Regions from separate parts of the Paenibacillus sp. FSL L8-0708 genome, predicted to be linked through region 1. Evidence: riboswitches for the same ligand, from Rfam matches in the RefSeq annotation. Region 1 holds a riboswitch; the other holds the start of a gene.
What was found. A riboswitch is a leader RNA that binds a small molecule or an ion and turns the genes downstream of it on or off. The one in region 1 is predicted to bind cyclic di-GMP.
Positions count from the first base shown of each region.

Region 2: linked by a shared signal. The riboswitch ahead of NYE58_RS02915 (choice-of-anchor A family protein) and the one ahead of NYE58_RS25095 (thiamine pyrophosphate-binding protein) in region 1 are both predicted to bind cyclic di-GMP.

Region 1 is NZ_JBBPBC010000001.1:5,251,531-5,259,053, forward strand. It holds gene serA (phosphoglycerate dehydrogenase) at 1-406, shown strand, start outside; gene NYE58_RS25080 (SDR family NAD(P)-dependent oxidoreductase) at 780-1,613, opposite strand; gene NYE58_RS25085 (helix-turn-helix transcriptional regulator) at 1,773-2,729, shown strand; gene NYE58_RS25090 (methyl-accepting chemotaxis protein) at 2,851-4,101, shown strand; cyclic di-GMP riboswitch class I at 4,276-4,372, shown strand; gene NYE58_RS25095 (thiamine pyrophosphate-binding protein) at 4,528-6,168, shown strand; gene NYE58_RS25100 (carboxymuconolactone decarboxylase family protein) at 6,179-6,547, shown strand; gene NYE58_RS25105 (hypothetical protein) at 6,660-7,103, shown strand; gene NYE58_RS25110 (ketoacyl-ACP synthase III) at 7,158-7,523, shown strand, end outside.
Region 2 is NZ_JBBPBC010000001.1:617,391-624,913, reverse strand. It holds gene NYE58_RS02925 (NusG domain II-containing protein) at 1-101, opposite strand, end outside; gene NYE58_RS02920 (alpha/beta hydrolase) at 921-1,856, opposite strand; gene NYE58_RS02915 (choice-of-anchor A family protein) at 2,003-4,336, opposite strand; cyclic di-GMP riboswitch class I at 4,445-4,535, opposite strand; gene NYE58_RS02910 (hypothetical protein) at 4,926-5,423, shown strand; gene NYE58_RS02905 (ASCH domain-containing protein) at 5,623-6,036, opposite strand; gene NYE58_RS02900 (DUF3221 domain-containing protein) at 6,388-6,732, shown strand; gene NYE58_RS02895 (hypothetical protein) at 7,235-7,523, shown strand, end outside.

The DNA of each region.
Region 1 (7,523 bases):
CGACGTTAATGTAGTAATAACTAAAGCTTCCAAAACTAAAGGCTTCACTAATCTGATTACCGTGACCCTTAAAACAGATCACGACCAAGAACGTCTCGTAGCCGGAACATTGCTGCAAGGTTATGGAGAAAGAATTGTTCAAGTGAACAAGTTCCCGGTTGATATCGCTCCTGAAGGACATCAAATTGTAGTATCCCATAACGACAAACCAGGGATTATCGGACTTGTGGGCACATTGCTGGGCGAAAATGATGTCAATATCGCTTCCATGCAAGTGGGACGTAAAATCGTTGGTGGCGAAGCAATCATGCTGCTGACCGTTGATAAAGCTGTACCTACTCATGTGCTTGTGAAGCTTGCTGGCCTGCCAGAAATCAACACTGCCGAAGAAATCATTCTTCTGTAAGCAATACGATAGAAATCAAACAACAGAGCAGCGATCCTCCCCTTTTAGGAGTTTCGCTGCTTTTGTTGTTGATCGTCGACCTGTTTCGGCTTCATTTACAACACCGAATCGAGTTCCCTCGTGGAGGCTTACGGACACCCTTGAGGTTACGGACCCAGATGACCCTATATGCAATAATTTCGCCTTTGAAGCAGGGTTTCGGACTCTAGTGCCACTATTCCTCAAAAAGGAGCTAAATCAGGTGTTTTGCCTATCAATAGCGTCTCTGGGGACCGATAGCGTTCTAAATATACGAAAATGCTGCATTATAGATCAGCTGTGTCCTATACTGCTTCATACGCACATATGGGATCAAACAGATCAAGTTTGCTGTTTAGACTAAGAATGCGGGAACAGTCCGACCATCGATGTCTGTAAATCCATACTTTTCAGCCAGCTTAGCAACCTGCTGCGGTTGTCCGGTTATAGACATAACCTTAGGATCGGCTGCTAGAGCAGCGGCTGCTCTACCGATATAGGTTGTGGATTCAGTCATCTGCAATTCTTCAACCTCATGCCAATGCTCCTCATCCGTGTTCATGCTCTCCAACACCGCCTCTGTCCTCATCCAGCCCGGAGTAAGCGGAATAACTGCAATGTTGTCCTCTTTAAGCTCATTCGATAACCCGTAGGCCATACGCACAAGTGTATTTTTAGAAAGATCATAATAGAAATTTCCTAGATATTTGTAATGATCCCAAAAGGTTGTGTGGATGATTAGACCGCCAGCTTTTGCCTCACGCATTAATGGTATTGCATAATAATTTGTTATCAACTGTGCCCTCACACCCGCATTAAACATATTGTCCCAATGCGCTGTAGGAAGCTCCCAGAAAGACTTCTGCTCAATAGGTAAATCGTTGCCGCCCCATACATTATTGACTATAATATCAAGCTTTCCTTGCTCTGAAGCAATCTGGCGAATGACCGCCTCTGTCTCCTGATCTTTTGTATGATCACATCGTATGGCGCTGCCGGACCCTCCCTCCGCTTTTATTTCCCTAAGTACGTTATCAATGCTCCGCTTGCTATGCTCTATGCCAGAAGCCTCTGTCGTTCTGCCCGTAATATAAACGAATGCACCTTTCCTTGCCAGCTCCAATGCAATTCCTCTACCAGCACCTCTGCTGCCTCCGGTGACCAATGCTACTTTTCCTTTTAAAGTCATGTTCTCAATCCTTTCTACACTTGTTTTTCTCTAAATGTTCTGTATTTAATCCTTACCTTATATAAGTATAATTCTTTAATATGACACCAACTGACATATATAATATAATAATTAATTAAGAACTAACTAACATTTATTAGGAGGAGGAATGTTCCCTTAATGAGAGCCGATCGTTTGTTATCCATCTTACTTTTGCTGCAAAATCGTGGAAAGATGACGTCCCGTGAGCTAGCCCAGACCTTAGAAGTGTCTGAACGAACTGTGTTTAGAGATATGGAAGCCTTATGTACAGCGGGAATACCGATTCTTGCCGAACGGGGACGCGAAGGAGGTTGGATGCTCACAGAAGGATACCGGACCTCCTTAACGGGTATGAAGCCCTCAGAAATTGCTACTCTGCTGCTGTCCGCAGACTCCTCAATCTTAAAAGATCTGGGTATACAAAACGACTTCTCTTCTGCCGTGCTTAAGCTGGAGGCTGCTTCCCCATCCAGGCCGAATAATCCAGCCAGTTACCTGAGCCAACGCATTCATATAGATGGTGCCAGCTGGCACCCTTCCGACGAGACATATCCGTTCCTATCTGTCCTGCAGGAAGCTGTTTGGGAAGACCGTAAAGTGAAGATCACTTACCCACGGAATGACGAGATGAAGGAGCGTTTCATTGAACCTCTCGGGTTAGTCGCAAAACGTGGAGTTTGGTATGTAGTGGCACGAACCGAGGGTGAAATGCGGACTTTTCGCGTGTCGAGATTAATACAAGCTGACGCAACTTATGAATCATTTGTCAGACCTGAGGCTTTTGATTTAAAAAGCTACTGGGAACAATCGACTTTAGCTTTTAAAGCAGCACTGCCAAAATATGTAGTGAACTTAAAGGTGAATGAGTCTATTCTTAAAGAATTACAGCGTGAAAGATATGTAACTATAACTTTAGTAGAACCCTCTGCTAATACTGGGTGGATGAACGTGGAGGCCGAGTTTAATGCTATAGAATCTGCCTGTCGTATCGTACTCTCTTTCTCTCCTTCAGTTATTGTTTTAGCTCCTATCGAACTAGTAGGGATGGTAAAGTCTGCTATTAAAACAATTTCCACAATATATGAGGAATTTTGACATGAATTCTAAATATCTACTACTTAAAGAAGATTTATGACACTTCTCTATAGACCAATGACCTATAAATCCCCTATAATAACACCATTACATAAAATTTAATAAGGGGGACATTTTACCAATGAGCTGGATGCACAAACTTCCGTTAAAACAAAGAATTGTTGCCGGATGTTACCTCGTTGCCGCACTGTTTGCTATTCCTGTCTTAGTTACGTTAATGATTCTAGGTCAATTTCTCGTAGGAATTATACTAGTAGTTGTTCTTGCAGGTCTGACTTTACCTGTTGCTCGCTTCGTGGAGAGAACGCTTACATCATCTTTTGATGATATTGCTAATGTATCTCACAGTATTTCGAAGGGCGATTTCACTAGCAGAGCGGACGAAAATGGCTCAATGGGTGACGTAAGCCGCTCCTTTAACACAATGATTGATAAGCTCAAGAAGATTCTGACCGATGCATCGCAGATCACCCGTCAAGTTATGGATGCAAGCCGCGGAATCGAAGATAAGAACCAGAACCTGAAAATTGTCATGGCACAAGTAGCCTCTTCTTCTACTGAGCTCGCTCTTGGTGCAAATGAAATATCTACGGATATCGCTGATATGACAGAATCCATTAAAGACATTGAGACCAAAGTATCCAATTATACGAACTCCACCAAAGAAATGAACAGACGTTCAATACATACCTTAGAACTTGTTGAGCAAGGGCGCCAATCCGTAGATACACAGGCTGAAGGCATGCGTAAAAACATAGAGGCTACACAAAAAGTGGCTGATACTATTGAAGCTCTCTCACAAAATGCCCGCGGGATTACGATGATCACCAAGACCATCACAGAGATCGCTGAGCAGACCAACCTGCTGTCACTGAATGCCTCCATCGAAGCTGCTCGTGCCGGAGAGCATGGTCGGGGTTTTGCCGTTGTAGCTCAAGAGGTCCGCAAGCTTGCTGAAGAATCTACGGCATCCACAAAAGAAGTATTCGGCTTGGTCCGCAGCATTGAGTCAGATATTAAACAAGCCATCGATAATATTGCCATCAATGAAGAGGTTGTGCAGGTTCAGAATGAAATGATCACTCAATCTGCCCATATTTTCGCACAAATTGTACAAAGCGTGCAGTACATTACCGAGCAAATCTCTTCATTCTCTGCGGAGAGTGATCTTATGCTAGAAAGTGCCTTGAAAATTTCCAGTGCAATTGAGAATATCTCAGCAATCACCGAAGAAACTGCTGCTGGCACGGAAGAGGTATCGGCGGCTATGAATGAACAGATTAATGCCCTGCAGTCTGTTGCAGAAGAAACGGAAAAAATGACCCAGGCCGTATTTAATCTGCAAAAAACCATTCATATCTTTAAATTCTAGTTCAAAACTATCAACTGCCACCTAAGCTGAGTCTTAGGTGGCAGTTTTTTTCGCGAGGCAAAACTTCATCTCTTGGACAAGACTTTCGTCAAATTTCGAGTTTTTTTAGCGGATTATGTTGACAAAAATTAATGAGGAATATATTGTAAAGGAAAATTATTCTTATCAACTATAAATTAATATTGGCAAAATCCTCGAAAGAGGATGACGCAAAACCATGGATCTACAGCCTCATTTTTTCGTTTGAGGCCATGATTGCCAGGTTGCAGAGGAACCAGGACGGCTGAACTATTGTTCAGTCTTAGCGGCGCCTTATGCCACCAACCTGTGCTTACTATAGAGCACAGGTTTTTACTTTTTGAGTATATTGATCTATCGTATCTATTCGGTAGATTAATAACTAATATATATCAAAAAACTTGTGAGGTGTTTCTTTTGAAGACAGTCGCAGATTACATGGCGGAAGCACTACGTAACCTTGGAGTCACACATTCTTTTGGGATCATTGGCAAATCCATTTGTCCAATTGTTCTAAAGATGGTGGATTACGGTATTGAATTTATTCCCGGCAGACATGAAGCAAGCTCCGGATTCGAAGCAGCAGGGTATGCGCTGAAAACGGGTAACCTAGGCGTAGCATTTGGTACTTCGGGTCCTGGGGGAACTAACCTGCTTACAGCAGCAGCACATGCGAAAGCTAACAACCTACCTGTCCTATTTATTACCGGCCACCAATCCATTACAGAGCTTGGAATTCCTCAATGTCAGGACTCCACCTCTTTTCTGGCTGATTTAGCTGATATGTTCAGACCTGCTACCTTGTTCAGTAAATTGGTTGAACGTGGGGATCACTTTGGTACTATTTTTAATCATGCGATTTCTGTGGCCCTGACCAAACGGGGTCCTGTTCATCTTTGTATTCCTTTTGATGTACAAACTGAAGTATTGGAAGAATGCAATATAGTAATCCCAGAAAGAGAATCTCTAATTAGTCTAGCTAATATCGATAGAGTCATCGATGCTATTCAAGCTGCTAAGAATCCTTTGATTATTGCGGGTAAAGGAATTAACCGCTCCGGAGCACATAAAGAGCTTGTTCAACTCGCAGAAACTTTTAATATTCCTGTAGTAACATCTCCTGGTGGAAAAGGGGCTATAGTCTGGGATCACCCACTCTATCATGGTCCTATTGGCGTTGGCGGTTCGACCCACGGGGACGATTTATTGAATAAAAGCGATTTATTTATAGTGCTTGGATCACGTTTAAGTGATATGACCATCTGTAATCTTAAACGGGAGAATCATCCAGCAACTTTAATTCAATTTGATATTGATCCAACCTTTGTCGGAAAAATACTATTGTCCAAAACGATACCGGTCACCGGGGACCTGCGCGATAATTTGGTGCACTGCCTAAATCATATTGACCCAAGCACAATCACCAAACGTGAGGCTTTGGCCGATACGGATTATTCAGAAGAGCTTCCAACCCTCAAGAATCTTTCCCTTGCTTCGGTAATGAGCACTTTAAGTGATTTGATCCCTTATAATAATTCAATTTTCGTTGATGATGGAAGTCATGGATTCCACGCTGCAAAATGGTACAAGGTTAAGAAACCGGGCAGCTTTGTTTTTGATGCGTATTTTGCTTGCATGGGTAATTCGATCGGCATGGCTATTGGTGCAAAAGTTGCAGCTCCTGAAGAAACTGTCCTCTGCATTACAGGTGATGGTTGTTTCATGATGCTCGGCGCTGAGATTAACACCGCTGTCTGCAAAGATATCCCTGTCATCTTTATCGTGGTCAATAATAAGCAACTAGATATGGCTCTTAAGGGTATGGAGAAAACCACAGGTCGTATCGATGGAACTCTATATGAAGTACCAATGGACGCCGTGAAATTCGCTGAATCTCTAGGTGCTAAAGGCTACAAATGCGAGACTGCGGATGAATTCACAGCTGCAATTAAAGATGCGGTAGCTCTAAACCATGTTGCCGTTATTGAACTACTAACAGACCGTGATGAAGTCCCTCCGACTGCACACCGTACTTTGAACCTAAACTAGGAGGCTAACCATGAAGGAAAATATCAACAGTGGTCTCAACCACTTCACGAATCTATCAGGAGACTATGGCGCAAAAGCACTAGCTCCAATTAAAGACCACTTCCCTGACTTGGCTGAATTTATTATGGGGAATGCCTATGGCGATATTTTTCAACGTAATACTATAGCCCCTGACTGGAAGGAAATCGCAGTCATTTCATCTTTAATTTCAATGGGACAATTCGAACAGTTGGGCGTTCATTATGTCATGGCCCTTCGTGTTGGAGTTACCGTAGAACAGCTTAAAGGTATTCTATTACACTTAGTACCCGTTATAGGGGCACCTAGAATCATCACAGCTTTTAATATCCTGCTTGCAACCATAGAAGAAATCCAATAACCCAACAGTTCGACAACAATATACAAAATTCGACTTTATTATTGCATACACTTGAAAAATATGCCTATAATAGAGTCGGAATATCCCATTACTTGCTGTATAGTGTCGAATTTTGACTTTTATAAAACAGCTAAATGGATATACATGGCTGGATATTGCAGTCGAACTGTTTTGGACAAATTCAATCTATGGGAGAGATTTAGGCATGGGAAGTTTCGTTTTGAAGACAGACACTACAAACAAGGTTATTAACATTGAGTTAGATGGAACATTTTCTGAAGAAGATGGTCTAAAATCTATTCAAGCTTATCAACAAACTATCAATCCAATTACTCCAGCTGACTATGAACTAAAAATCGACTGCAGAAAGCTAAATGTAACTGCACCAGATGTTGTACCTCTTTTAGAAAGCTGCTTTGTAATGTTTAAGAATGATGGATTTGTAAAAGTAAATCTAACGCTTGAAAATAACCCGATCCTCAAAATGCAGCTTTCCCGTCTTGGCCGTAAAGCTGGACTCGATAACATCGAGATCATTTCTGCGGTTACAGTCTAGATCTTTTAATCTTAATATGTAGGCCACATTTTACTGCTTTCCTGGAGGCGTATTATGACCGGAATTCGTATTAAAGGCATTGATATCTATCATCCCAGCAATATAGTTGGTAACGACTTTTTCATTAAGCATTTTGACGAAAAAGGCATTGATATTCGAGGTCTATTATCCGCATTAGGTCGTATTACACGGTATAGTATTAAGGATGCGGATGAGAATTCCCTTACGATGGCTTTTGAGGCTGCCAGGAATGTTCTGGAGAAAAGTGGTCTCACAGGTGCCGATATCGACCTTATTGCCTATGCAAGTCAAACTCCTGAGTATATCTTTCCTACCAACTCATTAATGATTCACCGTTTGATCAAAGGCGCATCCCATACGATCTGCATTGACAGTAATGCTAATTGTGCGGGTATGACG
Region 2 (7,523 bases), 4.6 Mb from region 1:
GCCCCACCTTTGTCATCATTGTCCGAAAACCATCTCGGTACGAGAAAAGCGAGCGCAGCAATCAATACGATGGAAATCAGCCACACATCTGCGCGTTTCATAAAAATCTCCCTTATTTTTTAATTAAAATCCAGACTTATTAATTATAACGGTCTACCCTCAATCCTTCAATCAATGTTGGAGTTTATTGTCAGTTTTAGAGAGCTGTTCACAAAATAGGCACGCAAAATAACCCCAGCAGACACAACCCATTCGTCTCTGGCATTTTCAGTTGAAGTTTGTAGCGTTTGCAAAAAAATCCAACTTACATTTTAGCCCATTTGCACCGAGATCGCCCATCTCCTCTGGTTTACTAGCTTTTCCGGAATAATTCACAATTAACCCAATTTAAGTTACTTTCAAAATCTAAGCGCCCCTTATCGAGGTTTGTTCCTCTCTAGAATCAAATAAACCTTATCTTGGAATTCATTATTATATTTGCCTTTTAAACAATAGTGTGTTATATTTATATGGTATTTGTTTTTCGATATATTGAATATCCCCACCAAGAAGATGTCAGGCCGACTATTATACACATCGGCATTTTGGACAAAGAGGCTTTATGTTTTCTTGCAGTACTCTTCCTTTTTATGAGATTAAATTCGAAATATAGCATTCCGATTCACACTGGCGCGGTCAATGGAGCCGCAAGGGCAAAAGAGAGGTAGGGCTTTTGTCGTATTGGAAGGATTATTCTCGCCACACGGCTGCTGGAAATAACAAGGAATCAAGACACCCGTTACTCACGAACGGCGGGGGATGAATATAACGAGAAAGCATGACGGTACGATCCTTATTCAAGGACTACGTCATGTGTGGAAAAATATAGGCGCCCGATAACCGCTACCTAGCGGATATCGGGCGCTGTCTACGTTCAGGACTTATTTTACATATCGACTTATAAAAGCTGTTACTACATCTGTATACCCCGCCTTATCCGTATCATAAGACAATCCATGCCCCGCTTGCGGCACTATGAGCCTCTCTTTTGGACTCTGGCATGCCTCATACAATTCATTCATCATAGCAAAAGGTACAAAGTTATCCGCATCCCCATGAATAAAAAGAATCGGAGCCTTCGCTTTCCGCACTTGTTTTAATGCAGAGGCTTCACCAAAGCCATACCCCGCCTTCAAGCGGGTGATTAGACTTGCACTTTGAACGAAAGGGAAACTTGGCAAGCGATACATGCGTCGTAGTTGGTAAGATAATTGTGCTTTTACTGAGGTATAAGCGCAGTCCGCAACAATAGCTTTTACCTGCGGCGGAAGATCTTCCCCTGAGGTCATTAGCACTGTAGCACCACCCATAGAGACACCGTGAAGCACAATTTGAGCACTAGGCCCAGTCTTTTTAATCATGTATTCAATCCATTGCAAATAATCTTTTCGTTCCGGCCAACCAAAACCAATGTAATCCCCTGCGCTATCTCCATGCCCTCTTGCATCGGGAATTAGGATGTTAAAGCCTAAGTTCTCGTAGTAGATTTTGGCGTACGCCCCCATATCCTTTGCTTTACCTGAATAACCGTGGGCTAGAATGGCTGTGCGTCCCGCAGCACGATTAGATCGGAGTAAGTAACCTCTTAGTTTAAGTCCATCTGCAGATACGATCTCAATATTCTCGAAGCTCTGGCGAGAGACCCAATCCTTCCCCTCCCCCCAAGAAGCTCCGGCAACCGGAGGATCAGCCTTCAGATTAGGATTATTACTTAGAAATACCTTTGGCGCTCGTTTAATAGCAATACCATAGAAGAAAAATCCCACATAGATTAGAATCCCTATGATGATTACAGCGCTAATAATGAACCATATCAATTCGCCTTCGCCATCCCCTCTTCATTTCCTTTGCAACAAGAGTATACCATCTACTTAGAATGCACCAAACTATCGCAATCATGACATACAAATAGAGCCGCCATCGGAACACTCCCGAAAGCGACTCTATGTTGATCTACCCTTTATTATTTATTCTTTTTGGAGAACTTGGTTCTCATTAATAATCCGATAAGTGCAAAACCTAAACCTGCTACATAGTAAGGTGCAGGACTTGATTCACCCGTTTTTGGCAATTCCTTCACAGGTGGCTTTCCTAATGGGATCGTATCGTCCACTACGATGATTTCATCAGGTGTTGGTGTTGGCGTTGGTGTCACTGCCGGTACCGGACCTAATGGGATCTCATCATCATCAACAAGTACTTCTGTGCTATTCGACGGTGTTGGTACTGGCGCTGGTGTCGGCGAAGCTACAGGCCCAAGCGGCACAGGATCTTCTGCAAGAACTATAGTGCCAATTACGGATGATGGCGTTGGTGTCGGGAACACCGAAGTCTCTGGTGTCGACGTTGGTGTTGCTTCAGGCGTTACCGTCGGTGTTGGTGTTGCCTCAGGCGTTACCGTCGGCGTTGGTGTTGCCTCTGGTGTTACCGTCGGTGTCGGTGTTGCCTCAGGCGTTACCGTCGGCGTTGGTGTTGGTGTTGGCGTCACTGTCGGCGTTGGTGTTGGTGTCACTGTCGGCGTTGGTGTCGGCGTTGGTGTCACTGTCGGCGTTGGTGTCGGCGTTGGTGTCACTGTCGGCGTCGGCGTTGGTGTTGGTGTCGGCGTTGGTGTTGGCGTTGGTGTCGGTGTTGGCGTCACTGTCGGCGTTGGTGTCACTGTTGGCGTTGGTGTTGGTGTCACTGTCGGCGTTGGTGTTGGTGTCACTGTCGGCGTTGGTGTCGGTGTTGGCGTCACTGTCGGCGTTGGTGTCGGTGTTGGCGTCACTGTCGGCGTTGGCGTCGGTGTCACTGTCGGCGTCGGTGTTGGCGTCGGTGTTGGTGTCGGCGTTGGTGTCACTGTCGGCGTCGGCGTTGGTGTTGGTGTTGGCGTTGGTGTTGGTGTCACTGTCGGCGTCGGCGTTGGTGTCACTGTCGGCGTTGGCGTTGGTGTCACTGTCGGCGTTGGCGTTGGCGTTGGTGTCACTGTCGGCGTCGGCGTTGGTGTTGGCGTTGGTGTCACTGTCGGCGTTGGCGTTGGCGTCGGTGTCGGCGTTGGTGTTGGCGTTGGTGTCACTGTCGGCGTTGGCGTTGGCGTCGGTGTCGGCGTTGGCGTCGGCGTTGGTGTTGGTGTCGGTGTTGGCGTCACTGTCGGCGTTGGTGTTGGCGTCGGACATGGTGTTGGCGTCGGTGTCGGCGTTGGTGTCGCTGTCGGTGTTGGTGTTGGTGTCACTGTCGGTGTTGGTGTCGGCGTTGGTGTCACTGTCGGCGTCGGCGTTGGTGTCACTGTCGGCGTTGGCGTTGGTGTTGGCGTTGGTGTCACTGTCGGCGTTGGCGTTGGCGTCGGCGTTGGCGTCGGTGTCGGCGTTGGTGTCGGCGTTGGTGTCGGCGTTGGTGTCACTGTTGGCGTTGGTGTCGGTGTTGGCGTCACTGTCGGCGTTGGTGTCGGTGTTGGTCCAGGTTCATCACCATCGTATGGATAGTGGTGAAATTCACCACCACCAGTACCTTTGAGTGAAGCCGCCACTAAAGTACCGTTAATCTGACCATTAATAAAATCAACATGAGCATAGGGGGCAAGTATGCTTCCCATTACACCTATGCCTGCCATATCAAGATACGCAGCTTGGCTAAAGTTAAGCAAAATTTTCTTGCTGTTCAACACGTTATTAGGTAGAAATCCGAAGTTTTTCATTTTTACGTTAGAACCATCAATATTAATAATTGCAGTAGATCCTGAAGGAACATTTATTGTAATTCCGTAGGTATTAGAGACGTTATCTCCTGAAACATTAAAAACATTGACCGCAGGATCTGTACCTGTCAGGATAAGGTTGCCATATTGGTACACTGTTGTTCCATTCGCCGGCAATGCTGCAAGTTCTGCTGATTTGTCCTTCAAAGACTGACCTACTGCTGAAAAGTCAATCGTACTCCCCTGTCTTTTTGTACCACCCTTGAGGAGCGTTACATTCCCTGAAAAATCTCCCCCGTGCACGATATTCCCATAAACAGTACCTCCGTTGAAAGTAAGATTCCCTCCAACAACAAGTGTGTCAGTCAGGGAAACCTCTGCAGCGGTCAACCTATCTCCAACACTATAGTTGGTTAAGTTAACGTTACCTCCAGCAGCAAACCTTCCTTCCGTATCCGAAACTGTTGTTATATCCCCTAGAATAAACACGTTGTAGACCGCTGCAATTCCCAATGTAGAAGAACTACTAGCTCCAGCAACTCCAGCTCCCAATGAGGAAAGCCCACTACCTACCGTCAAAATCCCAGCTAATACAAGCGAGAGTAACGGTTTTATTCTTCTTTTCAAATGGCACACCTCCTAAAACTATGATTTATATTAATCAGAATAATTACCAGAAACTCTAAAGGACCTAACAACAAAAAAGACCGCCAAAAAGAAGTGAAATTCCCTTCTCATGGCAGTCGGACGGTCATTGTGCCTTTAAGACACTTTAGACTCCTGGACTTTGCGTCCCGCCCTTTCAGACGGTTTGCTATTATCATGACTATATATATGTATTACACTGCAAGTCCAGAACTGGTAGCTGAAGCATTCTATCCAATAACAGTCTATGACTTTTAATACTTTTGAATTAATAACAGTTTAGCGCCCGACACCCACAATTGTCAATCAATTCCTTTCGATAATTCCCCGCATTAGTACCACACAAAAAAAGCGCCTGAAGGCGCTTCGCATAAGGTTTTTCATTAAATTTTAAAGTAACTGTATATAGCCCAATATGGATATCCATAAGGGAATACTCAGAATTAAACCAAAAAACAATCCACGCTGGAGGCTGCCCTCTTTTTCCATCATAATTCTCCTTTATTTGCGTTCGATACATTAATTTTTATTATTACAATTTTTAATATAATTTATTCTTCGTTATTTAGTTGTGAATTTAATCACATTGGATAAGCTGTTTAGAAATACCATTGATTATTTTTGGAATATCGGGGTAGAATACGAATATACGTTCCTATTAGAGGTGATGAGATTCATGCATAGAGCAGAAAGCAGGGACAACATGCTGGTGAAATCTTATTTATTGCTTCCGATGATTTTATCAGCTTTCGAACGGGACTCCGCCATTTTATCTACACACTTACGAACACCCGCCCCTTATCTGGAGGTGCTTGGAACAGCTGCTGCAGTAGCTACAACAGATCTAAGGGATGTTCGTGCAGAAATGAGAAGACGGGGAATCAAGGTGTATGAGCAAAACAGACTTAATACTGGAATTGAAGCCAAGTATATATGTCGTGGCTATCATGAACGAATGCTGCTGTTGAATGACATTGTTGCGGCTCAAGCTGCCATCCATATGTGCAGATACCTAGGGCTGGATATTTCATCTTTTAAGAGTTACGAAGAACAGTACCAGATTAAGTAAAGCTGTATAGAAGCCGCTGCGCTCTCTCCCCCCAATCAATTAGTGAACAAAAAAATAGGCCTTACCATGGGAGTTGGCAAGACCTGAGAGAGATATACCACAAAACACTGGGGGGTGTTTGGTGTCTCTAATATATACCTCGAACCTGAAAAATAGCTGATAGGCACATAAAAATTACATTAAAAATATTGTTCGCCGTTCAGAAGTGATTAGAGTGCTCCCACAAGCTTAGCCGACCTTTAGCTGGAATTGGATGGCTTAATGGATGAACCCCTTCAAGCTTCCAGGCAAACCGTCCTTCACTATAGTCGCCAAAATCATATTCATTCCCATTGATCCATTCCCTTAAATCCACCTCTGGAGTAACCACATAACATCCCGCGAGCTGACCTGTAGCAATAATAGCTCCTGTCGGCAAATTATTCGCTGTATAGCCATGTTTCGCCAATACTGATTTGTACGGTTCCTGTTCACAAATCTTTTTGTCAATCCTCATTCCGGCATGGATGCCTAACTCGCCGCGGTAGGCTGTTCTCCATGAACGAGTTTCAAACTCTTTTTCACCAAGAGCAATTAAGGTCGCCCAAGGCTGCCGTATTGTTATACACCGCATGATATTTATCCCCTTTGTTTATGTTGGACGTTTTTCACGGATGCCACGGATCTCGATCTCGCGTTGTGTAATCTTGTTCACCTTGACCTGATAAATAATCCCAACCGTTTGGTCGATACTCATTTCCATCATTGATCGCCTCTAAAATAAGAACATTTATTTTTATTATATACAAACAAAAGTTCTTATGAAAATATCAATACTACAGACATTCACCTGTAACTCCCCAGAATCAATAAAGGTCGTCATAATGGAAAGGCTGCTGTTTATTCTTATATTGGTAATGTACTAAATGCTATGCCTGTGCAACCGATTTTAAACTAATGTCGTAACCACTGGAGGGGAAGGTCCATGATTCAAAAACCACGTACTACTATTAAATGGACTCTTATTTTTGTTTTTTTGTTATTCGTCACCGCCTGTAGTAAGAATAATGAAGTTTTGAAAGGAATTGTACACACAATAGATGTAGAAAATAAAAGAATTTTAGTAATTTCTGAATTAAAAGAAGAAGACTTGAACAAGGAATACAAGGAGATTCTCGAATCTAATGAGTACTCTCAAGCCATTTGGGTAAATAAAGTTGCACCTTCTAAATATAAAAAAGGCGATGAGATTAAAGTATTTTTTGAAGTAAGTGATGATTCATTCCCTGCACAAGTTACCGCCAAAAAGATCACCAAAATCAAGAATTGAGCAAAAAGAATAGAATCTACTATAAAGAAGCGGCGTCTCCAAAAGGGACGGCGCTTCTTTATAGTAGATTTAAAGAGAAATCAGAGTATATAATATGGAATATTATATACTCTCAACATCTCTGTTACGGGAATTTCCGAAGCAGAAATACCCTTCCGAATATTTACTATGAATAATCTATCCCGGACTAAACATTTACATAATCTGAATATAATAATTCCGGGACATTCTGTAAACGAAAAAAAGCTCACCAGCCGAAGCCAGTGGGCATAATCCCAAGCATTTGGGAGTTCACTCTTTGTTGGAATTACTGAAACCTTACGATGTAACAACTATAGGAGCTTATAACTTCAGGCAATGTACTATCTCCACAACAAGTAAGCTTTCAACAAGATGCAACAGACAACTATACTCATAATGGTTTCCCAATTAATTCTCCCTGTTCAAAAAGCATCTCAATCTGGTGAAATACTAATAACATTCAGTAGATTGGAGGTTTACCATGACAGAAATTGATGAGAGAAAATGGGGGCAGCAGGATCCTATCAAAGAACCACAAGATCGTTATGAACAGTTTTTAAAAGTTGTATCACTAACCTTTGTGAGTGTCACATTCACTATTATTTTCACTGAGATAAAAATGGGCAACTTTCCCCTTAAGCTCATTTTCTTTATTATTGGACAATTCCTCATTTATGGATATGTGATGAAGAATCTGTCCAAGACCTCAGAAAAATTCAAAAATTCCTGCAAGAAATTAAAAATAAAGCTACCCATTCTCTACATTTTAT